One region of the Ornithinibacter aureus genome, then DNA from elsewhere that is predicted to be linked to it. Evidence: predicted binding sites of a transcription regulator. Region 1 holds the regulator's gene; each other region holds the start of a gene.
What was found. The regulator LexA, encoded in region 1, represses DNA repair genes until DNA is damaged. The targets are predictions, from matches to a motif close to TCGAACANNTGTTCGA.

Region 1 (9,561 bases):
GGTCGTCCGGCTCGGGGAACCCCGGGGCGACCAACGCGGCCCGGGTGCTGGGCCCCCGCTGGGGGGTCGTCGTGCTGCTCCTCGACGTCGCGAAGGCGTGGCTGCCGAGCCTGCTCGTGCTGCGCAGCATGGGCACCCTGGCCGCCATCGTCGCCGGCACCGCCGTCGTGCTCGGGCACATGTTCAGCCCGTTCCTTCGTGGCAAGGGCGGAAAGGGAGTGGCCAGCGCACTCGGGGCGCTCCTCGCCATCGCGCCCTGGGTCGCGCTCGGGGCGGTTGTGGTGTTCGTGCTGGCCAAGACGGTGCTGCCGTTCGTCGGTGAGGCCTCCGTCGTGACGATGCTCGTCGTCGCCGCCGTCGGGGTGGCCGCCGTGGCGGGGGTGGTGCCCGGTGTCTCGCAGCTCGTCGGGGGGTGGCTCATCGTGCTGCCGCTGCTCGTGCTCTCGCGCCACCAGCGCAACATCCGGGCGTGGCTGATGCGTCGCAAGCGCCGCCAGGCCTGACTGGTGGCGCTGACGGTCGAGCCTGACCGCTGGTGCTGACAGTCGAGTTCTGACCAGCAAGCCTGACCGGTGAGCTGTGACCGCTGGCGCGGAGCGGGTGGTTGTCCACAGGGGGCGTCTCGGCGGGGTGTCGTCCACAGGCCGCGGGATCGAGGCGGCGGCGACCGCTCGGCGTTCGTACGGTCGATGCATGTCACGCCGTCACCCCGTCGAAGAGCTCTCACCGCGCGCACTGGCCCGCCTGCGGTCCCGACCGAGCACGTCCGTGCCGGGCCTGCCCGTGCCGAGTGCCTCGGTGTCGAGCGCCCACGAGCCGAGAGCCGCTGTCCCCAGCGCCTACGTGCCGAGCGAGCGCGACCTCACCCACGGCATCCGGCCACCGCAAGCGGGCCCATCGAGACCAAGCCCATCGAGCGATGTCGGGCGGCATGCTCGGGTGACCGCCCCCCGTGGGTGGTTCCGGCTGCCCGCGGCGTTCGTCGATGCGCGCTGGCAGCCCGGCCGGGCCGCCGTGCTCGGGGTGGTGGTCGTGGGGGTGCTGGCCGTGCTCATCTTCGGGCTGCGGGTGCTGTGGGCGAGCGCGGATGCCGAGGGCACGGTGATCGCTCCGGGCGGCGGTTCGCGCGCCGGGCCGAATGGGCTCAGTGCAGGCGCCGCCCCGGTGGGCGTGGCGCCGTCGGCGGGGCAGCGGCTGTCCACCACGGGGCCATCGGCGACCTCGGGCGCGCAGACGGCGCCGTCGGGGTCGGCGATTGCGGAGCCCGGTGGGGGAGGGGGGACCGCGGCGGCCGGCCCGGCATCCGCCGTCGTGGTCGTGCACGTCGTCGGCCAGGTCAAGCGCCCTGGGGTTCGCGAGCTGCCGGCAGGGTCGCGGGTGGCGCAGGCGGTCGCAGCTGCCGGCGGCGCGAAGAGCGGAGCGGACCTCAGCCGGGTCAACCTGGCGCGGGTGCTGACCGACGGTGAGCAGGTGCGGATTCCGTCCCCGGGTGATCCGGTCGATCCGCGTGAGCTCACCGGGCCCGGCGCTGCGCCCGGTGCTGGTGGCGGCGGCGCGGGTGGGGCCGGCGCGGGTTCCGGTGGGCAGGTGGCGCTGAACTCGGCCGACCTCGCTGCCCTGGACACGCTGCCCGGGGTGGGGCCCGTTCTCGCGCAACGAATCCTCGACTGGCGCACCCAGCACGGACGGTTCACGAGTGTCGACGAACTCGGGGAGGTGAGCGGCATCGGCGAGAAGCTGCTGTCCCAGCTGACACCGCTGGTGACCCTGTGAACGGGCTGAGCGATGCGGCATCCGGCGCGGGTGGAGCCGTGCTGAGCGAGAGCGACGGCCGGGCCTCAGCGCCCGGGGGTGTCGGCTTCGGGGCCGCCCTGGCCCGTCGCCGGGCGACCTCGAGCACCGACCTCAGGTTGCTCGCGCCAGCCGTCGTCGCGTGGGTGGTCGCCGCCGCGACCCTGGCCATGCCGGTGGCCGGCCACCTGTGGGTGGCTGCCGCGGCGATCGGGGTGGCCGCGGTGGCGAGCGCGGTGTCTGCGGTGTCCGGGGTGTCCGCGGCACGGTTCATGCTGTGCTGGCTGGTGGTGCTGACGATGGTGCTGGTCGTCATCCTCCAGCTGGCGGCGGCCGGGCACTCGGTGCTTCGCGTGCGCGGCGGGGTGCAGGAGCTCGTCGACCAGCGGGCCGTCGTGACCGCCCTCGTCGTCATCACCGGCGACCCGCTGACCCTGCCCTCGCGCGGTGACACCCCGCGGGTGCTGCGCGAGGCGACCGTGGTGCACCTCGACGCGCGCGGTCGTCAGCGGGCCGCCGGGGCGCCGGTGCTGCTCACCGGCGACGCTGTATTGACCGACCCCGCGTGGCGGTCGACGGTCCAGCTCACCGGCCGGCTGCGCCCCACCGAACCGGGCGATGACCGAGTGGCGAGCCTCGCAGTGACCGGCACCCCGAGGGTCATCGCGCCACCCGGTGCAGTTGCTTCGGCCGCCGAGCACCTGCGCGCAGGGCTGCGCGGCGCCGTCGACGGGGCACCAGCCGATCCACGCGGTCTGTTGCCCGGCCTGGTCATCGGCGACACGAGCCAGACCCCGCCCGACCTCACCGAGGCGATGCGCGCCACCGGCATGACCCACCTGACCGCGGTCAGCGGCAGCAACGTGGCCGTCGTCGTCGGTCTCGTCCTCGGGCTGTGCGTCCTGCTGGGGGTTCCCCTGTGGGCCAGGCCGGTGCTGGCGCTGGTGGCCCTGGCCGGCTTCGTCGTGCTCGCCAGGCCCGAGCCGAGCGTCGTGCGGGCCGCGGCGATGGGGGCGATCGGGCTGATCGGGCTCAGCAGGTCGCGGCGCTCGGCCGGGCCGCCCGTGCTCGGTGCGGCCATCATCGTCGTGCTCGTCGTCGACCCATGGCTGGCGAGGTCGTTCGGCTTCGCGCTGTCCTCGGTGGCGACCCTCGGTTTGCTGCTGTTCACCCGGCCGTGGGGTGAGGCCATCGGTGCCCGCCTGCCCGTGCGGCTGGCCTCGATGGGGCCCGCGCTCGCCGTGCCGGTCGCGGCCCAGGCCATGACCGCGCCCCTGGTCGTGCTGCTCCAGGGGTCGGTCAGCATCGTCGGCGTGGTCGCCAACCTGCTCGCCGCACCCTTGGTGCCGATCGCGACGGTCGCCGGCGTCGCGGCATCCCTGACCTCGGTGATCTGGAGCGATGGTGCCCGACTCATCGCCTGGGCCGGGGTGCTGCCCGCATGGGGCATCGCGAGGGTGGCCCGGTGGTTCGCCGAGGTCCCCGGCGGCACGATGCCGTGGCCGGACGGTGCGCCCGGGGCCCTGCTCCTCGCGGGGCTCACCGTGGTCGTGCTGCTCACGGGGCGTGCTCTCGCCACGGGGGCCGCCGCTCACCCGGTTCTTGCCCTCGGGTGCGTCCTGACGCTGGCCGCCTCACTCGTGCCCACCGGGACGGTCACATGGCCGCCGCAGGGATGGCGGGTCGTCGTCTGTGACGTCGGGCAGGGTGATGCCGTCGTGGTGCGAACCGGCGCAGACAGTGCCCTCCTCGTCGATGCCGGGCCCGATCCTCCACTCGTCGACGGCTGCCTTTCCCGCCTCGGGGTCACGACCCTGGATGCCGTCGTTCTCACCCACCTGCACGCCGACCACGTCGACGGACTCGTCGGGGCGATCGACGGCCGGCGGGTGGGCCAGCTGTTCATCACCCCGGTTCGCGAACCTGCCGACAGCGCGGCGCACGTCGACGCGCTCGCGGTGCGCCACAGCATCCCCGTACGGCCCTTGTCCGCGGGCGACCGGCTCACGCTCGGCGAGATGGATGCCGTCGTGTGGAGCCCGTGGCGACGCATCGCTGACGGGTCGGTGCCGAACAACGCGAGCGTGGTGCTTGCCGTGCGTGCCGGCGAGGTCGACGCCCTGTTGCTGGGCGACATCGAGCGTGAGGCGGCGCACGACCTGCTGCTGCGGTTGCGGCGCGAGCCGTCGATGGCTCAGGCGGCAGGTGGGTTCGATCTTGTGAAGACCCCGCACCACGGGAGTGCGAACCTCGATGACGACCTCATGGCGGCGGTGCGGGCCCCCGTCGGGGTGATCAGCGTCGGCGCCGACAACGACTACGGCCACCCGGCCCCGAAGCACCTGGACCTGCTGCGGCGCAACGGGTACGCCATATACCGCACCGACCAGCGTGGCGACGTGGCGATCGCCGAGCGTGGCGACGACGTCATCGTCACGACCAGCCGCTGACGGTGCTGGAGGGCGGGGACCTGCCTGCTGCCGGTCCGGCCTGGTGTTGGCCTTCGCGTCGGGTCGCTACGGCGTCCCTGCGCGACGGGTCACCCACGGCGTCCCTGTGTGAAGGATCGTCGTGGGCGTGTTCAACCCCTGAGGGCCCAGGAGGGTGTGCTGTCACGGACCGTTGCAGGACGAGAGGGATTCCTTGTCCGCCGCAACGACTTCTGACAGACCCCCACCGCCCTCTCCACAGGAGTTCACGTGTGAGGCGGGGTGGGTGTGCATGACCTCACGTGCAGCGCGAGGTGGGTGTGGGTGCATCAGCCCGATGGCTGACCGGCGGCAGCGGTGCCGCTCAGATCGAGAAGGTCGGCTCCGGGGCGCGCACCGTCGAGGCCGTCGACTGGGCCGCGGCGCTCTCGGTGAGGGCCTCGAGGGTCGCCTTGACCGCCGGCACGCGCTGCAGGTCAGAGGTGGTGACGGCCATGATCGAGCGACGCGACGCCGGGGTGATGGGCAGGGCGACGACGTCGGGGTGGTGCACCGTGCGCAGGATGAGGTCAGGGATGAGCGCCACGCCAAGACCCTCGGCGACCAGGCCCATGACGGCCACGTAGTCCTCGGTCTCGTAGGCGACGTCGGGGCGGAACCCGGCGTCGTGCGTCAGCTGCAGCAGGTGGCCCCGACAGCGCGGGCAGCCGGCGATCCACGGTTCGTCGGCGAGCACCGAGAGGTCGACGTTCTCCTGCGAGGAGACGCCGTGGCCCTCGGGAACGGCCAGGCGCACCTCGTCATCGAGGAGCTTGGTGATGACGAACTGGTCGAGGTCCTCCTCGCCCCGACCGATGTCGGTGCCCTCGTAGGCGAACGCCACCGCGAGGTCGCACTCGCCGGCCTTCAGCGCTGCCAGGCTCTCGGGGGGCTCGGCCTCGGTGAGGGTGATGCTGACGTCGGGGAAGCGCTTCTTGACCAGCGACAGCGCGCGCGGCACCAGAGTCGCCGAGGCCGAGGGGAAGGCCATGAGTCGCACCCGTCCGCTGCGCAGCCCCGCGATCGCAGCGACCTCTTCCTCGGCCGCGTCGATGGCAGCGAGCACCGGGGTCGCGTGGCGCGCGAGCACCTGGCCGGCCTCGGTGAGGCGGACGTTGCGCCCGACGCGTTCGACGAGCACGGTGCCCGTGCGCTGCTCGAGGCGCCGCACCATCTGCGAGATCGCCGGCTGCGTGTAGCCCAGCGAGGTCGCGGCCGCGGTGAAGCTGCCTTCGTCGGCGATGGCCTTCATGACCCGGAGTCCTGCGGCATCGATCATGCCCCGCATTCTATAACGCCGAGTTATCCCCTGCCATGACTTTCGTACCCCGGGTGATCCGACTTCTTGCACTCCAGCCACCTGATGGATGGGCGTGGAGGGGGCTGACGTGCAATCAGTCGGGGTGGGAGGTGGCTGGAGTGCAATAGGTCGAGGTGGGGTGGGAGGATCCACGCCATGCCGGATGCCGTCGCGCCACTCACCCTTGCGCTCTCCTCTGCGGCACCACTCACCCAGGCGTCGCTCGAAGCGGTGGCCGAGCTGCTGTTGGACCACCCGGGAACGCTCGTGCTCACCGGGGCCGGGATGTCGACCGACAGCGGCATCCCGGACTACCGAGGCCCGGACGGCCAGCGCCGGGTCACCCCTATGCAGCACGGTGAGTTCGTCGGCAGCAGCGCGGCTCGGCAGCGCTACTGGGCACGATCGTTCATCGGTTGGCAGCGGTTCAGCCACGCCGAGCCCAACGACTGCCACCGCTCGGTATCGGCGCTTCAGGCGCGTGGTGTGCTCGGGCCGGTCATCACCCAGAACGTCGACGGTCTGCACCAGGCCGCCGGCAGTCGAGATGTCACCGAACTGCATGGCACGCTCGCCGAGGTGCTGTGCCTGACCTGCGGCACACGCACCGACCGCGACCTGCTCCAGGCCCGCATGGCCGAGCAGAATCCGGGGTTCGAGGCGCTCGCGTCGGGCGAGGCGTCGGACGGGTCGCGGGTGAGCAGCCAGATCCGCCCGGACGGCGACATCGTGCTCGACGACGCGCTCGTCACCGCGTTCCACCTGCCGCACTGCACCACCTGCGGCGCCGACACCCTCAAACCCGATGTCGTCTTCTTCGGAGGCTCGGTCCCACGAGAGCGGGTCGACGCCTGCTACGCCCTGACCGACGAGGCGCCGGCCCTGCTCGTGCTGGGTTCGTCGCTGGCCGTGATGTCGGGACTGCGGTTCGTCCGGCACGCCGCGAAGCGCGGCATCCCCGTCATGGCCATCACCCGCGGACCCACACGGGGCGACGACCTCATGACGGTGCGCGTGGATGCCCCACTTCGGCCGAGCCTGCGCGCCCTGGTCGATCACCAGGCCTGACCCGTGGAGCGCTCCAGCGCCGGCCGGGCAACGGTGCGCCGCCGTGACGATCCGCGCCATGACGATCCGCCACATGACGATGCGTGAGTGACGCGGGCAACGCCCCGCCGCCGACCCGTCGTGCTCTGGCAGGCGTACGCTGAAACCATGGGAGCCACCGGATCAGGACCCTTCGAGAACGACGACGCACTCGACTTCCTCGGTGATCTGGAGGACCTGCCGCGCGACCAGCGACCGGCCGTCGTCCTGGCTGCGCTCGAGACCGTGCTCCGGTCGTCGGGGTACATCGAGGCGCCGGAGATGTGTGAGGCCGTGGCGGGTGCCGCAGCAGTGGGTGCCAGCGTGAATCCCGCTGCGGCACAGGGGGAGCCATACCTTCCGCAGTGGCTCATCGACGAGCCCCTGCCGACGGGCGATCAGGAGCTCGTGGAGAAGTCGCGGCAGGTGCTGCGCCGCGCGGTGCGCTCGCACGCCAACGAGTGGTGGGAGCTGTGGGAGGAGGCCGGGCTCGCCGGTGACGTCACGGCATCCTGCCGTCGGGCCCTGGCGTGGCTCGGCGACCGCGACGACTGATGCACCTGTCAGAGCGCGCCCTGACGGCGCGGGCCGAGGTTCGCACCACAAGGTTCAGGTGAGCACCACAAAAGAAGTGGTGCTCACCTGAAGGTTCCGGCATCGGGCGAGAAAGTTCTTCCCGGCTGCAGCCGCAGGCGCGGCGCAGGACCGTCAGACGCGGCGCAGGACTGCAGTGACCTTGCCCAGGATCGTTGCGTGGTCTCCGTCGATCGGTGAGAACTCCGGGTTGTGCGGCATCAGCCAGACCTTGCCGTCGCGCCGCTTGAAGGTCTTGACGGTGGCCTCGTTGTCGAGCATCGCCGCGACGATGTCGCCGTTCTCGGCATTGGGCTGCTGGCGCACGACGACCCAGTCGCCGTCGCAGATCGCGGCGTCGATCATCGAGTCGCCGACGACCCGCAGGAGGAACAGCGACCCCTCGCCGACGATCTGGCGGGGGAGGGGGAAGACGTCCTCGACGACCTCGTCCGCGGTGATCGGCACACCAGCAGCGATCTGACCGAGCACCGGCACGTAGGTGGCCTCCGGCCGCTGGTCGTTGATGCCGGTGACGTCCTCGTCGTCGTGGTCGGGCACGCCGCGGTAGCCGGGCTCGTCGCTCGCGGTGTCGGGGGAGATGACCTCGATCGCCCGGGGGCGGTTCGGGTCGCGCCGCAGGTAGCCCTTGCGTTCCAGGGCCGAGAGCTGGTGGGCGACCGAGCTGGGGGAGGTCAGACCGACGGCGTCGCCGATCTCGCGCATGCTCGGCGGGTAGCCGCGCCGGTCGATGGAGTTGCGGATGACCTCGAGGACCTTGCGCTGGCGATGGGTGAGCGCGCCGCCGTCGCCGCGGTCGGGCATCTCGTGGATGTCGGCGTTCCTCGGACGTGCCATGTCGACCCCTTCGGTCACGGTCACCGGCGCTGGTGTCAGTTCCGGTCTTTTCGCAGGTCAGGCCGACTGTCGGTGCTCGTCGGCAGGATCTCCTGCATGACACCACCCTACGAGTCTCGTACAGAGAATTCAAACATTTCTTCGAGGTGTGTCTTGAGTGGCTCGAACATTCGTGCTACAACTCGTACAGACGTTCTATCGAACACCGGTTCGACGGCGGCCTCGGCCCCCGAGATGGAGGAGACATCATGAGTGCACTCGCGTGGGACCACACCGAGCTCGGGTACGCCGGGCCGGCCCCGAAGCGTCCTCACCTCGTCCTCGTGCAGGGTGGCGCGCGAACCACGGCGGATGCCGGTGGCGTTCGCCTCACGCGCCGCGGTCGCCTGGCGCTGTTCCTCCTCGTGCTCGCGGTGGTCGCAGTGACCAGCCTGACCGGGCTGCGCGGGGCAGGGGCGAGTGAGCCGCTGCGGGCCGTGACGGTCGCCCCGGGCGAGACGTTGTCGCAGATCGCCGTGGCCGAGCTGCCGACTTTGTCGATGGACCAGGCCATCGTCGCGATCCAGATCGCCAACAACCTCAGTACCGCGCAGGTCAGCGCCGGCCAGCAGCTGGTGATCCCGAGCTCCTGACCCTCATTCCACCGGGTGCCGTGAGGCAGCCGGTGCCCCAGACCTGAGTCCCTCGACCCGGCTCAGAAACGCCGAAGGGCGTCACCCCCGTGCAGGGGGGTGGCGCCCTTCGTGCTGCTCGGCTCTCACGCAGTGGCGTTCGAGGTGCTGGACCTGGTCGATGTGGGCGGCCGGCCCGCCCGTGGTCATCAGCCGAATGGGGTGTGCGGGTCGTGCGCTGCGACGCTATCGTTCCGGGTGAGCGGGGGATCAACGGCTCTGTCCAGTCCCTGTGTCATTCATCAGTCACTGGCGGGTCTGTGCTGGCCCGTTGTCGAAAGGTCTGCCCCATGAACCGCCTTCTCAAGCCCTTGGTGCCGCTCGTCGGGGCCGCTGCCCTCATCGCGGCACCCGTCGCCTTCGCGGCTCCGGCGTTCGCCGCCGTGATCGAGCCCGACGACTCCATCCCGTTCGACCCCGAGCTGCTTGACCCGACGGTGTGGGAGGACATCCTCGCCGAGGAGGAGGACGTCGACGCGTGGTGTGAGTCCTTCGGCGACATCAGCACCCCGGTCGACATCCCCGAGATCACCGACGCCTTCCAGCTTCCTGAGGATGCCGAGCCCGCAGACTTCGGCTACTACCTCGCGGTTCTCGCGGGCTTCCCCGAAGAGGGCACGGAGGAGGACCCTGACCTCGAGCTCTACTGGGAGCCCTCGGTCGGTGATGAGATCGAGCACGCCGCCGGTCAGAACCTTGAGGTCATCCTCTGCGTCGCCGAGTACGAGGACGAGGTCAGCCCGAGCCCGTCGCCGACCGTCAGCACGAAGCCCTCGGTGAAGCCCACCGTCACCGGCCCCGTGGTCGAGACCGA
Region 2 (9,561 bases), 250 kb from region 1:
GCCGTAGATGATCCGCAGGTACTCGCGCCCTCGCACCTTCAGCCCGGGCTGGACCCGCCCCGTCACGAGGTGGGCCGGCTTGACGACCATGCCCTCCCCACCGGCGGCGGTGAGCTCCTCCCACCACCGCACGGCATCCTCGCGCTCCCGCTGCGAGGTCAGGTCGACGACCCGGTGCCGGGTCGGGGTGATGAGGTCGCTGGTCAGGCCCGCGAACTGGGTGAGGTGCCACGGGTGCGGGTGGGTCTCGGCGAGCAGGTGCCCCTGCACGGCGAGCACCTGGAACGGGGCCAGGGTGACCCCGTCCAGCCCGTCGGTCGGGCGCACGTAGGCCGCGTAGGCGCCGCGGAAGGCCAGGGCGTTGGCGTGCCGGGCGTCGGTGCGTCGCCGCAGGTCCTCGACGTCCAGACCGCGACCGGATGCCGCGTCGAGACCGGCGAGCGCGGCCGGCAGGGCGTGCCGGGCGGCCGCACCGACCGAGGCGTACTGGTCGGTGATGAGGTCCAGGGCCTTGGCCGACCAGGGCAGCAGCTCGCAGTCCAGGGCGACCCAGTCGGTGTCCAGCGACGCGAACAGGGGCGCGACGGCATCCCGCAACGACTCGACGAGGGGCGCGGTGTCGGCGAAGAACGGTCGGCCCGTGCGGGTGTGGATGCAGCCGCTGCTGCCGTCGTCGATGCCGAAGCGGCGGGCCGCGACCGTGGCGTCGCGGGTGAGCACGGCGATCGCGCGCGAGCCCATGTGCTTCTCCTCGCACACCACCGAGGTGACCCCCCACGCGGCGTACTCGTCGAAGGCCTCCTGCGGGTGCTCGAGGTATCCCTCGCGGGACGAGGCACGCGCCGGTGACATCGTCGGCGGCAGGTACACCAGCCAGCGGGGGTCGACGGCGAAGCGGCTCATCACCTCGAGGGCGGCCGCGGCGTTCTCCTCCTCGACCTTGACCCGGCCGGCCCGGGTGCTGTCGAGCCAGCGGTTCCCGCCGACGTCGTCGAGGCGCAGCACCGAGGGCTGCCGCTCGGTGCTCGGAGCCCCGAGCGGCCGGATCGGCTCGTACCACTGCTGCTGCGCCGGCACCGAGACGATCTGGCGCTCGGGGTAGCGCAGCGCGGTGAGCGCGCCACCGAACACCGCGCCGGTGTCCAGGCAGATGGTGTTGTTCAGCCACTGCGCGCTCGGCACGGGGGTGTGCCCGTAGACCACCATGGCCTTGCCCCGGTAGTCCTGCGCCCACGGGTAGCGCACCGGCAGGCCGTACTCGTCGGTCTCGCCCGAGGTGTCGCCGTACAGCGCGAAGGCCCGCACCCGGGCGGAGGTTCGCCCGTGGTACTCCTCCTTCAGGCCGGCGTGGGCGACGACGAGGCGGCCGTCGTCGAGGACGTAGTGCGCGACGAGCCCGTCCATGAACGCCAGGGCGTCGGCGCGGAACTGCTCGGGTTCGCGCCCGAACTGCTCGAGCGACTGGGCCAACCCGTGCGAGACGGTCACCGCGTTGCCGCGCAGCGCCCGCACGAGCTTGGCCTCGTGGTTGCCCGAGACGCACAGGGCACTGCCCTGCTCGACCATGCCCATGACGAGCCGCACGACGCCGGGGGAGTCCGGTCCGCGATCGACGAGGTCGCCGACGAACACGGCGAGACGACCCTGCGGGTGGGTGGCGCCGACGGCACGCCCTGCGTCGTCGAGGTCGAGGGTCCACCCGAGGTCCTCGAGCAGGGTGCGCAGCTCACCGAGGCAGCCGTGCACGTCGCCGATGACGTCGAACGGGCCGTGCACCTCGCGCCGGTCGTTCCACGGCCGTTCGCGCACGATATGCACCCGCGGTGGTGCACCCCCGGCGTCGAGCACGTGCACCCGCCGGAAGCCCTCCTTGCGCAGGCGCTTCATCGACCTGCTGAGGTCACGCTGCTGGCGCCGCACGACCGTCATCCCGACGTCGCGGTCGGCACGCCCGGCGTTGCGCGCCCCGGCGACGGTCTCGGGCACCTCGAGCACGATGGCGTCGACGAGGGCGTGGTGTCGGCGGGCCAGGCTGACGAGCTCGGCCCGGGCCCTGGACTGCACGTTGGTGGCGTCGACGACGGTGAGCAGCCCCCGGCGCAGCCTCGTGCCGACGATGTGGTTCAGCAGCTCGAAGGCGTCCGGTGTGGCGCTCTGGTCGTTCTCGTCGTCGGAGACCATCGCCCGGCAGGCATCGCTGGACACGATCTCGGTGGGGCGGAAGTGCTCGCGGGCGAAGCTCGACTTCCCGCTGCCGGAGACCCCGACGAGCACGACGAGCCCGGATGCCGGGACGCGCACCTCGGTCGTGTCGCTCGTCTCAGGGGTCACGGGTATCTCAGGGGTCACGGGTATCTCCGGGTCACAGGTGTCTCAGGCGTCACGGGTGAACACCCCCAGCTGGGTCGGGTGGCCGGTGGCGGCCTCGGGATCGCCGATGCCGCGGATCACCACCGCGTACCCGTGGGTGGCCGCGACGCGCGCGCACCAGGTCGCGAACTCGTCCCTGTCCCACTCGAAGCGGTGGTCGGGATGCCGCATGCCGGTCAGGTCGTCGTAGTGGACGTTGTACTCCCGGTTGGGGGTGGTCACGAGCACGGCACCGGGGGAGGCGGTGCCGAAGACGACCGACTCCAGGGCGGGCAGCCGGCTCGGGTCGACGTGTTCGATCACCTCCATGAGCACGGCGGCGTCGAACCCGGCGTAGCGCGGGTCCTCGTAGGTCAGGGCGCCCTGGAAGAGCTCGACCCGGTCGGCCTGGCGCTCGGTCATGGTGTCGAGGTGCAGGCGGCGAGCCGCCTGGTGCAGCGACCCAGTCGACACGTCGCTGCCGGCGACCTTGGTGAAGGAGGGGGTGCGCACGAGGCGCTCGAGGAAGGCCCCGGGGCCGCAGCCGAGGTCGATCACCGAGCTCACGCCGAGGTCGAGCAGCTCGGCGAGCACGGCATCGTGCCGCTGGCGGTTCAAGGGAGTGCGCGCGGTGGTCTGCGGCTCGGTGGTGAGGGGCTCGGAGGTGAGGGGTGCGGCGTCCTGCTCCACGGCATCCGATGTCCGGGAATCGTCGCCGAGTTCGGTGAGGCGTTCGAGGGCCACCCGGGTGTATCCGGTGCGCGCGAGATAGCGCCGGGTGATGAGCTCGGCCTCGGGGTGGCCCGCGAGCCAGTCGCCGCCGGAGCGCAGGAGCTTGTCGACCTCGTCCGGGCCCTGCCAGTAGTGCTTGGACTCATCGAGCACCGGCAGCAGCACGTGCAGCTGGGTGAGGGCGTCGGCCAGGCGGACGGTGCCGGTGAGGGTGAGGTCGACGTAACGGGAGGGGCCCCACTGCGGGAAGGCCTCGTCGAGGGCGATGGGGTCGGCGACGACCTGCCAGCCCAGCGGCTCGAAGATCCGGTGGGCGATGGCGGGTCCGCCCCGGCACGGCAGCACGGGGATGCGGATCTGCAGGGGAATGGGGGAGTCGGCCAGGTCCTGGTGCGACGCGCAGCGCCCGATCCGCGCCGTGCTGAACACCTCGGCCAGGGTCACGGCGAACAGGGAGGACGCGGCGTACGAGCGGTCGTTGACGTACTGGCCGAGGCTGAAGTCGGGCAGGTTGCGGGCCCGACCGCGGGCCAGGCGCACCGGGTCGATCTCGAGGAGCAGGGCGGCCGTGCAGCGCTCGTCGGTGGCCTGCGGGTAGAAGACCGTCGCGACCCCGAAGCTCTGGGTGAACTGCTGGACCCGGTCGGGGTGCTTGTGCAGCAGGTACCCGAGATCCGTCGCGGGACGGTGGGTCGTCGAGATGGTCAGGTACACCGCGTCAGTGTTGCCGACGACCGGTGTGCCCGCACGCCGATTTGTCGAGCCGGGCCGCGCCCTCATGGGTCGGTCGCGCCGGCCGCGGGCACGGACCCCCCTCAACGTCCACTCCCGCGGTCGGCGCGACCACGTGTGTCGAGCATGACGGCCAGCACGGGGCTGCCGCATGCGTACTCGTACTCAGATGTGCCAGATGGCGATCTGGTTGCGGGAACTGGGGTTCAATCAGCCCGTCTTCGGCGATGTCAGGCGACGTCCATCGGCTGACCGCCGGTGATCCGCACCAGGTCGTCGTAGGTCGTCGCGAAGACGCTGTGGCTGTGGCCCGCGGCGGCCCAGACGACCGTGTACGTCGCGAGGTGCGTGTCGATGATCGTGCGCAGCGGGTGGGGGTGGCCGACCGGAGCGACGCCGCCGATCGCGAAGCCGGTGTGCTCGCGCACGAAGGCGGGGTCGGCCCGCTCGATGCTCGCGAGGCCGGCCCGGTCGGCGACGGAGACGACGTCGACCCGGTGCCCTCCGGAGGCCATGACGAGCAGAGGCAGGCGCTCGCCGTCGTGGGTCGTCGCGATGAAGACGAGGCTGTTCGCGATCTCGGCAGGCGAGATGCCCAGGGCGTCGGCGGCGGCCTGGGCGGTGCGCACGGCGTCGGGGAGGTGGCGCACCTGCGGGGTGAGACCGTGCTCGGCCAGGGCCTGCATCACCGAGCGCACGCCGGCGTGGTCGGAGAGGTCTCGCGGGGGGTTCTGCTCGCTCGGCGGCTGGGTCATGGCGGCAGCGTAGCGACCCGGTGACGCGGGCTTGACGAGCTGTCGGTGGGCCGCGTTATGGTGGAGGCATCGAACATCTGTTCGACAAAACTGTTCGACACCACTGCGGGGAAGGGGAGGTCATGGTCCGCCGCCACGATGAGACCATCCGTGTCCGCAGCGCCACGGTCAGTGCCGGCATCGACGGCCCTCGCGACTTCGTCTGGCGCGGTCGGCGCTACACCGTGTGCGCCGTGCTGGCCTCGTGGCAGGAGCGTCGGGCCTGGTGGCGCGAGGTCGGTGACCTCACCGGTGGGGCCGCGTTGCCGAGCCCGCAGCGCCGGGTCTGGCGGGTCGAGGCACGCCCACCCTCCGGCACCGCCGGGGTCTTCGACCTCGGGCTCGACGACGACCGCTGGCTGCTCCTGCGAGCCCACGACTGAGTCCCACCGCCATGGACCCCGCACCGAGCACCACAGCACCGAGCACGCAGCATCCGATGAACCATCTTCAGGAGCCCCCGATGAGCCACGCCGCGACCACCCTGGACCTCCTCGACCGGTCGCGAGAGTCCCTGACCAGCGGGTACGCCGCCTCGGCGGCATCGGCGCGCTACCTCGCCGCCTCGCTGGCAGCCCTGCGTGCCGGGGCGGCGATCGTCGCGGCCCGGGCGGCGACCCACCCCGGTGCCGGGTTGGCCGCTCGCGGCAACGGCCCCCACGACGTGTGGGCGCTCACCGCCAGGGTCGCCCCCGAGCTCACCGAGTGGGCCCAGCGCTTCGCGGCCTCTACGGGGCAGCGGGTCGGGGTCGAGACCGGGCTCGTGCGGGTCAGCGCCCGCGAGGCCGACGACCTGCTGCGTGACGCCGAGACCTTCGTCGACCTCGCGGCCCGTCGCCTCGGGGTGCCCGGGGTGCAGCGCCCGCAGCGGCTCGTGCCCGTGCGCTCGGCCTGAGGGCGTCGTGGACGGGTTCGCCCACCTCCACGTCGCCTCGGGGTTCTCGATGCGCTACGGCGCCTCGATGCCCGAGGACCTCGTCGAGCGTGCCGTCGCCCACGGCCAGGGCGCGCTGGCGCTCACCGACCGCGACGGGCTCTACGGCGCGGTGCGGTTCGCCACGGCGTGCGGGCGGGCCGGCATCGACCCGGTCCTCGGGGTCGACCTCGCCGTCGACGTGGGTGGCGGTGTCACGGCTGGCGGTTCCACGTCGGGGGGCGGTGGTTCGGCTGGAGGCTCCAGCTCGGGCGGCGGCGTCACGGCTGGCGGATCCACCTGGGGTGGGGGCGCGAGGTCGGATGCCGTGAGTCACCCCCCGCGCCCGCGCACCCCCGTGCGGGGTGGGGCCATCGTCGACCCCCGCCGCCCACGGGTGACCGTGCTCGCCCGCGGCCAGGTCGCCGGGGTGGCTCCCGGTGCGGGGTGGGCTGCCCTGTGCCGGCTCGTCACGCAGACCCACCTGCGCGGCGAACGGGGGGTCCCGGTGACCAGCCGCGACCTCCTCGCCACCTGGGCCTGGGGTGCTGATTCCCCGGGCGCCCCACCACACCCCGACTTCGTGCGACGTACAGACGGTTCTCACACCTCGGAGGCGGGCGGAACCGCCACAACGTCGCACGACGTCGGGGACGTTCTCGGGCCGAGCCGGCTGCTCGTGCTGCTCGGCCCCGACTCCGACGTCGGGCGGGCAGCCCTCGCGGGTCGCCGAGACCGCGCCCGGCACCTGCTCGCGGCCTGGCAGGCCGTGCTGCCCCGTGACGCCCTCGCCGTCGAGGTGGTGCTGCACGGTGGTCCGGAAGGAACCTCCGGATGCCGGTCGCACGCCGCCAGGTTGCTCTCCCTCGCCGACGCGGCCGGCATCCCCGCCGTCCTCACCGCTGCCGTGCGCCACGTCGACCCCGACCAGGTGCGCACCGTCGACCTGCTCGACGCCGCCCGCCGCCTCGTCGTCCTCGACTCGCGCCACCTCGACCGGGTCACCGACTCGGGGCACCTCGCGAGCACCGCGCAGATGCACGCCAACGCCCTCGATGTCACCGGGGGAGACCGCTCCCGTGCCGACCGCCTCGTCGCGATGACCGCACTCGTCGCGGCCGAGTGCACCCAGCAGGCCCGGCCCGACCTCGGCATCGGGGCGGTGCACCTGCCCGAGGCGCAGGTGCTCGGCCTCGGCGCCGCGGACGACCCCATGGCGGTGCTCACGCAGCGCTGCCGCGACGGGGTCGGCCGCCGCTACCCGGGAGCCGGGGAGGCCGAGCGCCAGGTGGTGCTCGACCGGCTGGAGGAGGAACTGGCCGTCATCGAGACCCTGGGCTACCCCACGTACTTCCTCACCGTCGCCGAGGTCACCGACCTCATTCGGGCCCGTGGGGTGCGGGTGGCCGCCCGCGGCTCGGGTGCCGGCAGCCTGGTCAACCACCTCCTCGGCATCAGCGGGGTCGACCCGATCCGGCACCGGCTGCTCATGGAGCGGTTCTGCTCCCCGCTGCGCGCCGAACTGCCCGACATCGACGTCGACGTCGAGTCGGCCCGGCGCACCGAGATCTACGAGGCCGTGCTCACCCGGTTCGGCGGTGAGCGGGTGACGTGCGTGTCGATGATGGACACCTACAAGGTGCGCCACGCCGTGCGCGACGTCGGCGCCGCGCTCGGGCTGCCCCCCACCGAGGTCGACGAGATCGCCAAGGCGTTCCCGCACATCCGCGCCAAGGACGCCCGCCACGCCATCGCCGACCTGCCCGAACTGCGCAGTCGCGGCCTCGACAGCCCTCGCATGGCGGCCTTCTTCGACCTCGTCGAGGCCCTCGACGGTCTCCCGCGCCACATCGCGCTGCACCCCTGCGGCATCGTGCTGTCCAACGCGGGCCTGCTCGACCGCACCCCGGTCGAGGCGAGCTGGTTGGGGTTCCCGATGAGCCAATTCGACAAGGACGACGTCGAGACCCTGGGCTTCCTCAAGCTCGACGTGCTCGGCATCCGCATGCAGTCGGCGATGGCCCACGCGGTCGCCGAGGTCGAGCGGGTGAGCGGGGAGCGCATCGACCTCGACGACGAGGAGCAGGTGCCCCACGAGGACCCGGCCACCTACGAGCTGATCCGCACCACCCGCACCCTCGGGATGTTCCAGATCGAGAGCCCGGGGCAGCGCGAGCTCATCGGCAAGCTCGGGCCGCGCCGGTTCGACGACCTCATCGTCGACATCTCGCTGTTCCGGCCGGGCCCGGTCAAGTCCGACATGATCACCCCGTTCCTCAACAGCCGCCACGGGTGGAGCGCAGGCCGCTTCATCCACCCGAGCCTCATCCCGGCGCTGGAGGAGACCGAGGGCGTCGTCGTCTTCCACGAGCAGGTGCTGGTCATCGTCGCCGAGACGACCGGGGTGAGCCTGGCCCAGGCCGACGAGGTGCGCCGCAGCATGGGCACCCCGCAGGGCCAGGTCGACGTCGAGGCCTGGTGGCGCCCCGCGGCCGCCGCCCGGGGCTACACCGCCGAGGACCGCGACCGCATCTGGGAGGTGCTGAAGTCGTTCGCGAGCTTCGGGTTCTGCAAGGCCCATGCGGCCGCCTTCGCCCTGCCGACCTTCCACTCGGCGTGGCTGAAGACCCACCACCCCGCGGCCTTCCTCGCCGGCATCCTCACCCACGACCCCGGCATGTACCCCAAGCGGCTGCTGCTCGACGACGCCCGCTCGTTCGGCATCCCCGTGCTCGGCTTGGACGTCAACGCCTCCACCGACACCTACCGCATCGAGCAGGTGTGCGAGCCCACCCCGGATGCAGGGCCCCCGGTCGAGAGTAGGCAACTCGCCGCTGGCAGCACCGACGAGACGGCGATTCCCTTACTTTCGACTGAAGGGGAGTCGGATGCCGTGGAGTCGGATGCCGTGGAGCCGGCGTGGCAGCGCGCGAACCAGCCGTACGGCATCCGACTCTCCCTCGCCGACGTCAAGGGGATCAGCGCGGCCGAGGTCGCCCGGGTCGTCGCGGGTCAGCCGTACGCCGACCTCGGTGACTTCTGGACGCGGGCCCGGGTGAGTCGCCCGGTCGTCGAGCGGCTCGTCCTGGCCGGGGCGTTCGACTCGCTGCACGGGATGGGGGACGGTGGGCTCGGCCGGCGTGGTCGGGTCACCCGCCGCGACCTGCTGCTGCACGTCGCCGAGCTCGAGCGGTGGGACCGCGGTTCCGGGGGGCCCGTGAGGCGCAGCCGACGCCTCCCGGTGCCGAGCATCGCCCCGCCGCGCGAGGACGGCGCGGCTGCGCTGGCCGGGCTCCCGCTCGACGTCCGGGAACAGGCCGCTGCCCAGTCGCAGGCGGCGCGCGAGGTCGTCCCGGCGGGTGCCCAACCGACCCAGCTCACCCTCGACCTCGGTGACCGGCCCGAGCTGGTCCCCGGGGCCGGGCTGCCCGAGCTGACCGGCCCCGAGAAGGTGCGCGCCGAGCTCGACGTGCTCGGGCTCGACGTGTCCGCCCACGTCGTGCAGTTCTACGACCCGCTGCTGCGGGCGCTTCGGGTCACCCGCAGCGTCGACCTGCTCGCCACCCGCAGCCGCAGCCGGGTGTGGGTGGCCGGGGTCAAGGTCGCCACCCAGACCCCGCCGGTGCGTTCGGGGCGACGGGTGGTCTTCCTCACCCTCGACGACTCCACCGGGCCAGCCGACTGCACCTTCTTCGAGGACGTCCAGGGCCCCTACGCCGACGTCGTCTTCCACTCGTGGCTGCTCCTCGTGCGCGGGGTGCTGCGCCGAACCGGGGATCGTGGCGTCTCCATCCGCGCCACCGGGGCCTGGGAGCTCGCCGGTCTCTGGGACGCCTGGCAGCTCGGTGGCCTCGAACGGGTGCAGGCCGTCATCGCGGCGGGGGAGGCGGATGCCGTGGCACGCGCCGAGGCCGCCCGGCTCGCCGCGATCGAGCAGGACGCCCACACCGGGCGGCGCGTCCTCGTGCACGCCTCGGGCTTTCGCCAGTCGCCCTACGCCGACACCCGCCCACCGGGGCTGGACCCGCGCTCGGGGCGGGG
Region 3 (9,561 bases), 480 kb from region 1:
TGGTGCGCACAAGAATCTCCTCATTGGCCGATACGCAGCCGCAGCATTTGCGGTCAAACGTGACTTTGACGGCATCCATTGCGTATCCTGCCACGCATGACGCAGATCATCGACCAGCCCTACGCCTACCGACGTCGCGAACTGGTCGAACCCGACTGGACCCGCCTGCCGGGGTGGCACGACGTCACGCCCGAGCAGTGGGCCGACGCGCAGTGGCAGCGGGCCCACTGCATCAAGAACGTCGCGCAGCTGCGCGCCCTCATGGGCGACCTGCTCGACGAGCGGTTCTACGCCGACCTCGAGCGCGACCAGGCCGAGCGCGCCACGATGTCGATGCTCGTGCCACCGCAGATGATGAACACGATGGTGCCCGCGACCGATGGCGTCATGCCCGGCGCCGGGGCCGCCTTCACCGAGGCGTTCTACGCGGACCCCATCCGCCTGTACATGCTCCCGGTGTTCAGTGACCGGCGCACCGACTGGCCGAGCCACCCGTTCTCCACGCGCGACAGCCTGCACGAGCACGACATGTGGGCCGTCGAGGGGCTGACCCACCGGTACCCGACCAAGGTGCTGGCCGAGATGCTGCCGACCTGCCCCCAGTACTGCGGCCACTGCACCCGCATGGACCTCGTCGGCAACTCGACCCCGCAGTTCACCAAGCTCAAGCTCGCGGGCAAGCCGGTCGACCGGTACGCCGCGATGCTCGACTACCTCCAGCGCACCCCGGGCGTGCGCGACGTCGTGGTCTCCGGTGGCGACGTCGCCAACATGCCGTGGAAGAACCTCGAGGGGTTCCTCGACAAGCTGCTCGAGGTCGAGACCATCCGCGACATCCGCCTCGCGACCAAGGCCCTCATGGGGCTGCCGCAGCACTGGCTGCAGCCCGACGTCGTCGAGGGCGTCGCCCGGATCAGCGCCAAGGCGCGCTCGCGTGGCGTGTCGGTCGCGATCCACACCCACGTCAACAACGCCCAGTCCGTGACGCCGCTCGTGGCACAGGCGGCCCAGGCGATGCTCGACGCCGGCGTGCGAGACGTACGCAACCAGGGCGTGCTCATGCGCGGGGTGAACGACACCGCGAAGGACCTGCTCGACCTGTGCTTCGCCCTCCAGGACGAGGCGATGATCACCCCGTACTACTTCTACATGTGCGACATGATCCCTTTCGCCGAGCACTGGCGCCTGTCGCTTCGTGAGGCCCAGGACCTCCAGCACGGGATCATGGGCTACCTGCCCGGGTTCGCGACACCGCGCATCGTGTGCGACGTGCCCTTCGTCGGCAAGCGCTGGGTGCACCAGGTCGAGAGCTACGAGACCGAGCGCGGGATGTCGTTCTGGCGCAAGAACTACCGCACCTCCATCGAGGCCGGCGACGAGCAGGCGCTGTCGCGCGCGTACGTGTACTACGACCCGATCTACACCCTGCCGCAGGCCGGGCAGGACTGGTGGCGCTCGACCACCGACCTCGAGGCGACCCACGAGGCCGCCCTCGTCGGCGCGAGCGCCAGCCGCGCGGCATCCGCCGCCGACCTGCTGTAGGGCAGCCGCTCCCCCGGCCCGGGGGTGGTCCTACGCTGGGAGGTATGCCGCGTCGAGAGCCTTCCGGGACACCCGCCACGGTGACCCTCACCGCGGCGGGTGTCCCGTTCTCCCAGCACGCCTACGAGCACGACCCGGCGGCCCGGTCGTACGGCCAGGAGGCAGTCGATGCGCTCGGCCTGCCTGCCGAGCAGATGTTCAAGACCTTGCTCGTCGACACCGGGGCCGGTTTGGCGGTCGCGGTGGTGCCCGTCGCGGGGTCGCTGGACCTCAAGGCGATGGCGACGGCCCTCGGGGTCAAGCGGGTGGGCATGGCGGATCCGGCTGCGGCACAGCGCTCCTCGGGGTACGTGCTCGGTGGCATCTCCCCCGTGGGGCAGAAGCGACCCCTGCCGACGGTCATCGACGGGAGTGCCGAGCTGTTCGACGTCGTCTACGTCTCGGGTGGGCGGCGCGGGTTCGACATCGGCCTCGCCCCGGCGGACCTGGTGCGGGTCACGGGTGCCGTGCTCGCCGACATCGCCCGCTGAACGCAGCCCCGATCCCTGTGACGTGACGCTCCGACCCTGCCGCGGACGCAGCAGTTCGGGTCGCACGCACCAATTGCTGCGTACGCCCCGAAGTGCTGCGTCGGCGCCCCGTCAGGATGCCGGTGTGGAGCCCTTCGGGCGGGCGCGCACGTGCATGCGCTCGCCCGAAGGCCCGATGATCGACAGCAGTTCCACCGGCTGGTTGTCCGCACAGCCGAACCAGTGCGGTGTTCGGGTGTCGAACTCGGCGACCTCCCCCGGCCCCATGACGATGTCGTGCTCGCCGAGCACCAGGCGCAACCTGCCGGAGAGCACGTAGACCCAGTCGTAGCCCTCGTGGGTGCGCGGGTCGGGCACGCTGCGGGCGTCGGGGTAGAGCACGTGCTTGAACGCGCGCTGGCCGCCCTGCCGCGCGGTCAGCGGGATGATCGTCGCGCCCCAGGCCTCGATCGGCTTGGCGTGCACCCGGGGGTCGCCCGTCGCGGGTGCGTCGACCAGCTCGTCGAGCGTGACCCGGTAGGTGCGGGCCAGGGGCACGAGCAGCTCGAGCGTCGCGCGGCGACTGCCCGACTCCAGGCGGGAGAGGGTGCTCACGGAGATGCCCGTTTCCGCGGCGACATCGGCGAGGGTCAGGTCGCGCCGGGTGCGGAGGTCGCGCAGTCGGCGGCCGACGACGTGCGGATCGAGGTTTGCCATAGCAGCAAGGTACCTTGCTCTCTTCGCGACCGATGCGACACGGTGGGTCCATGAGCGAGCACTCCCCGGCATCCGGCATCCCCACGACGTCCACCCCGAGCGACCCGGCCAACCCGGCCCTCGTGACCAACCCGGACGCCACGCCATTCGAGGTGGACGTCGACGTCGTGGTCGTCGGTGGAGGGGCGGCCGGCCTGTCGGCTGCGACCGTCCTCGCGCGGTCACGCCGTTCGGTGGTGGTCGTCGACGCCGGGCACCCCCGCAACGCCCCGGCTGACGTCGTGCACGCCTTCCTCGGGCACGACGGGCTGCCGCCGGGCGAGCTGTTGGCTCGCGGCCGAGCCGAACTGGCCTCCTACGGGGGTCTGGTCGTCGACGGGACTGTCGTGGATGCCGTGGTGACGCCGGGCGCCGATCGGGTGAGTGTCACCGCTGCGGACGGCACCAGGTGGACGGCACGCCACCTCGTCCTGACTACGGGGGTCGTGGACGCGCTGCCCGACGTCCCTGGTCTGGCCGCGAACTGGGGCACCGGTGTGATCCACTGCCCCTACTGCCACGGCTGGGAGGTGCGCGACCGGCACGTCGTCGTGCTCGCGACGTCCCCCGCTGCGATGCACCAGGCCGGCCTGTTCCACCAGCTGACCGACGCCCTGACCGTGGTGCTGCACGACGCGCAGGCGCTGTCGTCCGACGACGTGGCCCGACTGCGCGCGCTGGGCATCGACGTCGTCGAGGGCCCGGCCAGCAGGGTGCTCGGTGAGCCCGGTGCCCTCACGGGCATCGAGGTGCCCGGTGCCACCGTCACGGCGGATGCCGTCGTCGTCGCGTCGTTCGTCGAGCCGAAGTCCCCCCTGATCACCGCCCTGGGGCTGGAGCTCACCGACCTCGAGATGATGGGCCGAGTCATGGCCCGATCCGTGGCTGCGGACCCCGTGGGCCGCACTGCCGTGCCGCGGGTCTGGGCCGCGGGGAACCTCACCGACCCGATGTCGCAGGTCGTCATGGCGGCCGCGGCGGGTGTGCGCACCGGGGCCATGGTCAACGCCGAGATGGTGATGGAGGACCAGCAGCGCCGCCTCGACGCCTTGGCCTGACCTGAGCCGGGTGTCGGTGAGAGGCCCTACTCCCAAGGGGTCGACAGCACCACCGTCGTGCGCGTCGACACGTTGGCCACCCCGCGCACGCTCGCGATGAGTTCCTCGAGCTCGGCCGGGGTGTTGACCCGCACCTTGAGGATGTAGTTCTCGTCGCCGGCCACCGAGTGGCACTCCTCGATCTGTGGCAGCTCGCGCAGCCGCTCGGGGATGTCGTCCGGGGCGGCCGGGTCCAGGGGGGTGATCGACATGAAGGCGGTGATCTGACGACCGAGCGCCTGGTGGTCGACCTTCGCCGTGTACCCCTTGATCACCCCACGCTGCTCGAGCCTGCGCACCCGCTGGTGCACGGCCGAGGTGGACATGCCCAAGGACTTCCCCAGATCGGTGTAGCTGATCCGCCCGTCCTGGGCCAGGAGCTCGATGATCCGCCGGTCTAGGTCTTCCACGCGCACAGGGTAACCGTTCTCTACGCTGCACCCATGTCTTCTGACGCCGGTGGGCCCGGCAAGCTCCTCCTGCTGGACAGCGCCTCGCTGTACTTCCGCGCGTTCTTCGGGGTGCCCGACCAGCGACGCACGCCCGACGAGCCGCCGACGAACGCTCTGCGCGGCTTCATCGACATGATCGCCACCCTCGTGACGGCCCACCGCCCGACGCACCTCGTCGCCTGCTGGGACGACGACTGGCGACCGCAGTGGCGCGTCGACCTCATCCCGACGTACAAGACGCACCGGCTCGTCGAGGGCTCGGCCGTCGCGGAGGAGTCGCCCGACGACCTCACACCGCAGGTACCGCTGATCCGCGATGCGCTGAGCGCTCTCGGGATCGCCCGCCTCGGTTCGCCCGGGTTCGAGGCCGACGACGTCATCGGCACGCTGACCCACCGTCACCGGGGAGTCATGCCAGTCGACGTCGTGACCGGTGACCGCGACCTGCTCCAGCTCGTCGACGATGCACACGGCATCCGGGTCCTGTACACCGGCAAGGGTGGGGTGCGTGAGCCGGACATCGCGACCCAGGCCTACCTTCAGGAGCGCTACGCGGTGCCGACCGGTGAGGCCTACCTCGAGATGTCGGTGCTGCGCGGTGACACCAGCGACGGGTTGCCGGGGGTCAAGGGCATCGGCGACAAGACCGCGGCCCAGCTCATCGCGCAGTACGGCTCCCTGGCGGCCCTGCGGGAGGCGATCGGGAGCGGTGACCCCGCCATCAAGGGGGCCCGCCGACTCAACCTCGAAGCGGCATCCGACTACCTCGACGTCGCCCCGACAGTGGTGCGGGTGGCCAAGGATGCCGCCCTCCCGGACGTCGACCTCACCCTCCCCCACGCGCCGGCGGACCCCGCCGCGCTCCAGGCACTCGCCGACACGTACGGAGTCGGCAACCCGGTCGACCGCCTCCTGACTGCGCTCGCCCTCCCCCGCTGACCCCTGACACCGCGATGTGAACCTAGGGCGGGCAAGGCTCAGTCATCCTCAGACCGGCAGTGCTCCGCTGGTGGGGGCGTCATCGCTGGCGCTGTCTGGTCCCCACCACGGCTCGACGTCGAGGTCGTCGGGCCATGGGTCGTCGGGGTATGACTCGTGGAGTTCGTAGCGGGCCCAGCGTTGTTCGTCGGGGTCGTCGTCGTGGATCGCGGCGATGAGTGTTCGGAGCCGCTCGGGGGTCAGTGGTGGCGGGTCGTTGATGGCCCGTTCAGCGCGTCTGTGCTCGAGGTGTCGGTCGTAGCTGCCGTGGGTGAGGTCCCAGATGACGTACCGGCCGTGCTCGTCGGGGGTGGGGTTCACCTGCGCGATGAACCGGCGCTGGTGGACCACCGTGTGGTGGCGTTGGCACAGCAGGGCAGCGTTGTCGATGTCGCTGAGCCCACCATCAGCCCAGTGCACGACGTGGTGCGCTTTGGCCCAGGCTACGGGGGCGGTGCACCCGGGGTAGGTGCACCCGCGGTCGCGGCGCAGCAACCGGCGTCGTTGCGCCCGGGTGAACAGGCGAACCACCCGGCCCAGGTCGAGGTCTTCCCCCGCGCTGCCCAGCACGTGGGGGATCAGGTCGGCGTCGCAGGACAGGCGCCGCAGCACCTGCGGCGACAGGATGGTCCCGGTCGCGGTGGACCCCACGACCTCGCCACACCCGGTGCGTGCCTGCAGGTCCGCAAGCGACATGATGACGTGGACCGCGTGCGCGGACCCGGCGGCACCGTCCGCGCCGCCGTGCTGGTCACCATCGAGGGCGCTGGAGCGCTGACACACCTGCGTCAGTGCCTCGACCCGCCGCTGCCCGAGCGGGCGCAGGTCACGTTCCCCGGTCACGTCGTTGGGGGCGGGGGCGCTGAGCGGGCCGATCGCCGCCTCCAACGCTGCCGCCTGCTCCGGCGTCATCCACAGCTGGTACTCGGTGAGGTCTCCGGACTCCACGAACGGTGCGGACAGCCGCGCCGCCGACGCCAACCGTTCCTGCAGGTCATCGAACACCCCCGGCGCGCCGTACTGCGCGAGCAGCCTGGGCCGCAGCCGGCGCAGCATCCCAGAACCCCACGCCGCACCCAGCTCGAGCATGGAGCGCACCACCGTCGGCTTGACCTCATCGAGCAGGAACGGGCCCAGTCGGGTCATCTCCCGCACCGCCGCACACCCCAAACCCGGCGACACCACCGCGCTCACCACGGCATCCGCGACGATCCCCTCGGGTGAGTCCGCATCCAGCCCACCGGCGTCGCCACCCCACCGCGCGTGCGCCGGGGCCAGCAGCCCCGCGATCGTCGCGACATCCGCCGCGCCGCCCTGCCGCAACGACGGCGCGTGATCACGCACCCACGCCGTCGCGTTCACCCCGGCCGCCTCGACCTCACCACGACCCAACGCCTCCGCGGTGATCGCGACCCGCGCCGCAACCCCCTGGGCCACCACGGCATCGACCACACCCAGCACCTCAGCCAGCTCGGGCCCCGAGCACTGGTACAGCACCTGCGTGATCCCCGTCAGTGCCTCACGGGCAGCCTCGACCCGGGAGCGACGCTCCACCAGGCTCAACGGCTGCATGTCCATGACTCATCATACTCGAACACCAGTTCGTTTCGCAACCGAACCGGGCGAGGTCCCGTGGCCGAGGGCGCCCTGGCCGCGAACCCCCACGGGCGCACCGGGCCTTCTGGGTGACGGAACGCCCTATTGCGGGCTGGCATGTCCATCCCCCATCCTCAGCGCCGCTCCTCGTCCCCGGAACGTGACAGGCCCAGCATGACAGCGACCACCGACAGCGACCCGGGGCCCGCGTCGGCCCCGGCGTCACGGGTTTACGCGACGGATGGCCACCAGCGAGGTGACTGCAGTGCAATAGGTCGGGGTCGGTCAGTCGAGGCGGTCGGCCGCGACGACGCCACGCAGGACCCCGTCGATCGCGGACCGGGCGGTGCGCCGCACCACGGCGTCGGTGCTGGCCTTGGCCACCTGGTCGAGCAGGTCCACGAGCTGCTTGCAGCGTCGCACGAAGTCACCGGCGGCCATCTCCTGCCCGCGCAGGACGGCGTCGAGTCGGTCACCGGAGGCCCAGCGGTGCACCATCCAGGCCATCCCGCCGTCGGGCATCGAGGTGGTCGGCAGGTCGTGCTCGGTCTCGAGGTCCTCGATCTGCGACCAGAGCCGCTCCATCGCGGTGAGGGCCGCAGCGACATCGTCATTGGGCATCCTCGGCGAGACCTCGGCCTCCTGGTGCCGCGGTTCGTGCACGAGCGCCGAGACCGCGGCCGCGAGCGAGGGCGCGTCGAGCAGCTTCCACACATCGTGCCGCAGGCACTCCGCAGCCAACAGGTCCTTCTCGGTGTAGAGCCGGCGCAGTCGCTCTCCCCGCTCGGTGACCGCGGTGCCGTTCCCGTCGAGGTAGCCCAGGGCCTCGAGCGCGTCGCAGATGCGATCGAAGGTGCGGGCCACGGTGTTCGTGCGGCCCTCGACCTTGCGCTGAAGGCCCACGGTCTCGCGCTTCAGACGCCACCAGCGCTCTGCCCACCGGGCGTGGGCCTCCCGGTCCGGGCACTGGTGGCAGGGGTGCGCGCGCAGCTGCTCACGCAGCATCCGCACGTGCTCGGGCTCGTTGTCGCCACCAGCGCCACCAGCGCCACCACGACGCGAACGACGCGACGGTGCGTCGTCGAGCCCGTGCGGCGCAGCGACCCGCAGCGACGTCGCGAGGTCACGGCGGGACTTCGGTGACTTGGGGTTGAAGTGGGCGGGCACGCTCACCCTGGCCATCGGCTCGACCGGCTCGGGGACGTCGACGGTGGTCAGCCGGCGGAACTGCTTGTCCTCGGTCACCACGCTCGGCCCGGTGGGCGCGCCCCGCCCGGTGCGGGCCGGTTGAACGACGACGGCCCACCCGGCTCGACGCCCGGCGGGGATGCGGATGACGTCGCCGATCTTCAGGGCCTCCAGCGACAGTGCGGCCTCGGCTCGGCGGGACGCCGAGCGCGCCCGCACCCCGTCCTTCTCCGCGTCGGCGAGGCTGCGGCGCAGGGCGGCGTACTCACGGAAGTCGCCGAGGTGGCAGTGCATCGCCTCGTCGTAGTCGTGCAGCCCCTCCTCGTTGCGGCGCAGCTTCGTGGCGATGCCGACCACTGCCCGGTCGGCCTGGAACTGGGCGAACGACGTCTCGAGGATCTCGCGGGCCACCTCACGACCCACCTGGGACACGAGGTTGACGGCCATGTTGTAGGTGGGGCGAAAGCTCGAGCGCAGCGGGTAGGTTCGGGCCGAGGCCAGACCACCGACCGCCAGCGGGTCGACTCCCCGGGCCCACTGCACCACCGCGTGGCCCTCGATGTCGATGCCACGACGCCCGGCACGCCCGGTGAGCTGGGTGTACTCGGCGGGGGTGATGTCGACGTGGGCCTCGCCGTTGTACTTGACGAGCTTCTCCAGCACCACGGTGCGGGCCGGCATGTTGATGCCCAGGGCAAGGGTCTCGGTGGCGAACACCGCACGGATGCGCCCCGCCGTGAACAGCTCCTCGACGATCTCGCGGAACAGCGGCAGCATGCCGGCGTGGTGCGCGGCGAACCCCCGCGACAGGCCCTCGACGAAGTCGAAGTAGCCGAGCACCATGAGGTCCTCACTGGCCAGGGAGTCCACCCGCTCCTCGACGAGACGCCGGATTCGCAGCCCCTCGCGTTCGGGCACCAGCCGGGTCCCGGCGGCGAGCAGCTGGCCGACGGCGGCCTCGCACCCGACCCGGCTGAAGATGAAGGTGATGGCCGGCAGCAGCCCGTCACGGTCGAGCTCCTCGATGACCTCGGCCCGGCTCGCGCCACCACCGGGCCGAGCGCCGCGGGCGAAACCTCGACCCCCCGCGCCTCCACCCGGGCCACGGCCGCCCCCACGCGGACCACCACGGGGCCCGCCACGTCCTCCCCCGCCGCGTCGGGGCTCGTCCTGCCACCGTCCGCGTTCCTCGGCGCTGCGGATGGCGGTCAGCAGGTCGGGATTGACCCGGTTTCCGGCGAACAGGTCGAACATCGTCGTGCCGACGAGGACGTGCTGGTACAGCGGCACCGGGCGGTGCTCGGACACGACGACCTCGTGGTTGCCCCGCACCTCCGCCAGCCAGTCACCGAACTCCTCGGCATTGCTCACGGTTGCCGACAGCGACACCACCTGCACGTGCTCGGGCAGGTGGATGATCACCTCCTCCCACACGGCCCCGCG

Region 2: C8E84_RS03805 (DUF6504 family protein) is a predicted target of LexA. The motif match lies at 4,638-4,653, and genes of this name have one in related genera.
Region 3: C8E84_RS02705 (HNH endonuclease signature motif containing protein) is a predicted target of LexA. The motif match lies at 6,925-6,940, and genes of this name have one in related genera.

The regions. Positions count from the first base shown of each region.
Region 1 is NZ_VMSB01000001.1:1,032,066-1,041,626, reverse strand. Features, by position in the region: gene C8E84_RS04970 (glycerol-3-phosphate acyltransferase) at 1-503, shown strand, start outside; gene C8E84_RS04965 (ComEA family DNA-binding protein) at 940-1,773, shown strand; gene C8E84_RS04960 (ComEC/Rec2 family competence protein) at 1,770-4,241, shown strand; gene C8E84_RS04955 (LysR family transcriptional regulator) at 4,585-5,538, opposite strand; gene C8E84_RS04950 (NAD-dependent protein deacetylase) at 5,716-6,627, shown strand; gene C8E84_RS04945 (DUF4259 domain-containing protein) at 6,775-7,200, shown strand; gene lexA (transcriptional repressor LexA) at 7,354-8,076, opposite strand; gene C8E84_RS04935 (LysM peptidoglycan-binding domain-containing protein) at 8,325-8,708, shown strand; gene C8E84_RS04930 (hypothetical protein) at 9,038-9,561, shown strand, end outside.
Region 2 is NZ_VMSB01000001.1:782,495-792,055, reverse strand. Features, by position in the region: gene C8E84_RS03820 (polynucleotide kinase-phosphatase) at 1-2,331, opposite strand, end outside; gene C8E84_RS03815 (3' terminal RNA ribose 2'-O-methyltransferase Hen1) at 2,374-3,795, opposite strand; gene C8E84_RS03810 (YbaK/EbsC family protein) at 4,044-4,568, opposite strand; gene C8E84_RS03805 (DUF6504 family protein) at 4,691-4,990, shown strand; gene C8E84_RS03800 (SAV_6107 family HEPN domain-containing protein) at 5,071-5,502, shown strand; gene C8E84_RS03795 (DNA polymerase III subunit alpha) at 5,510-9,561, shown strand, end outside.
Region 3 is NZ_VMSB01000001.1:553,893-563,453, reverse strand. Features, by position in the region: gene kdd (L-erythro-3,5-diaminohexanoate dehydrogenase) at 1-10, opposite strand, end outside; gene C8E84_RS02735 (KamA family radical SAM protein) at 97-1,542, shown strand; gene ybaK (Cys-tRNA(Pro) deacylase) at 1,587-2,072, shown strand; gene C8E84_RS02725 (helix-turn-helix domain-containing protein) at 2,184-2,768, opposite strand; gene C8E84_RS02720 (NAD(P)/FAD-dependent oxidoreductase) at 2,819-3,865, shown strand; gene C8E84_RS02715 (Lrp/AsnC family transcriptional regulator) at 3,892-4,314, opposite strand; gene C8E84_RS02710 (5'-3' exonuclease) at 4,348-5,295, shown strand; gene C8E84_RS02705 (HNH endonuclease signature motif containing protein) at 5,344-6,912, opposite strand; gene C8E84_RS02700 (DEAD/DEAH box helicase) at 7,216-9,561, opposite strand, start outside.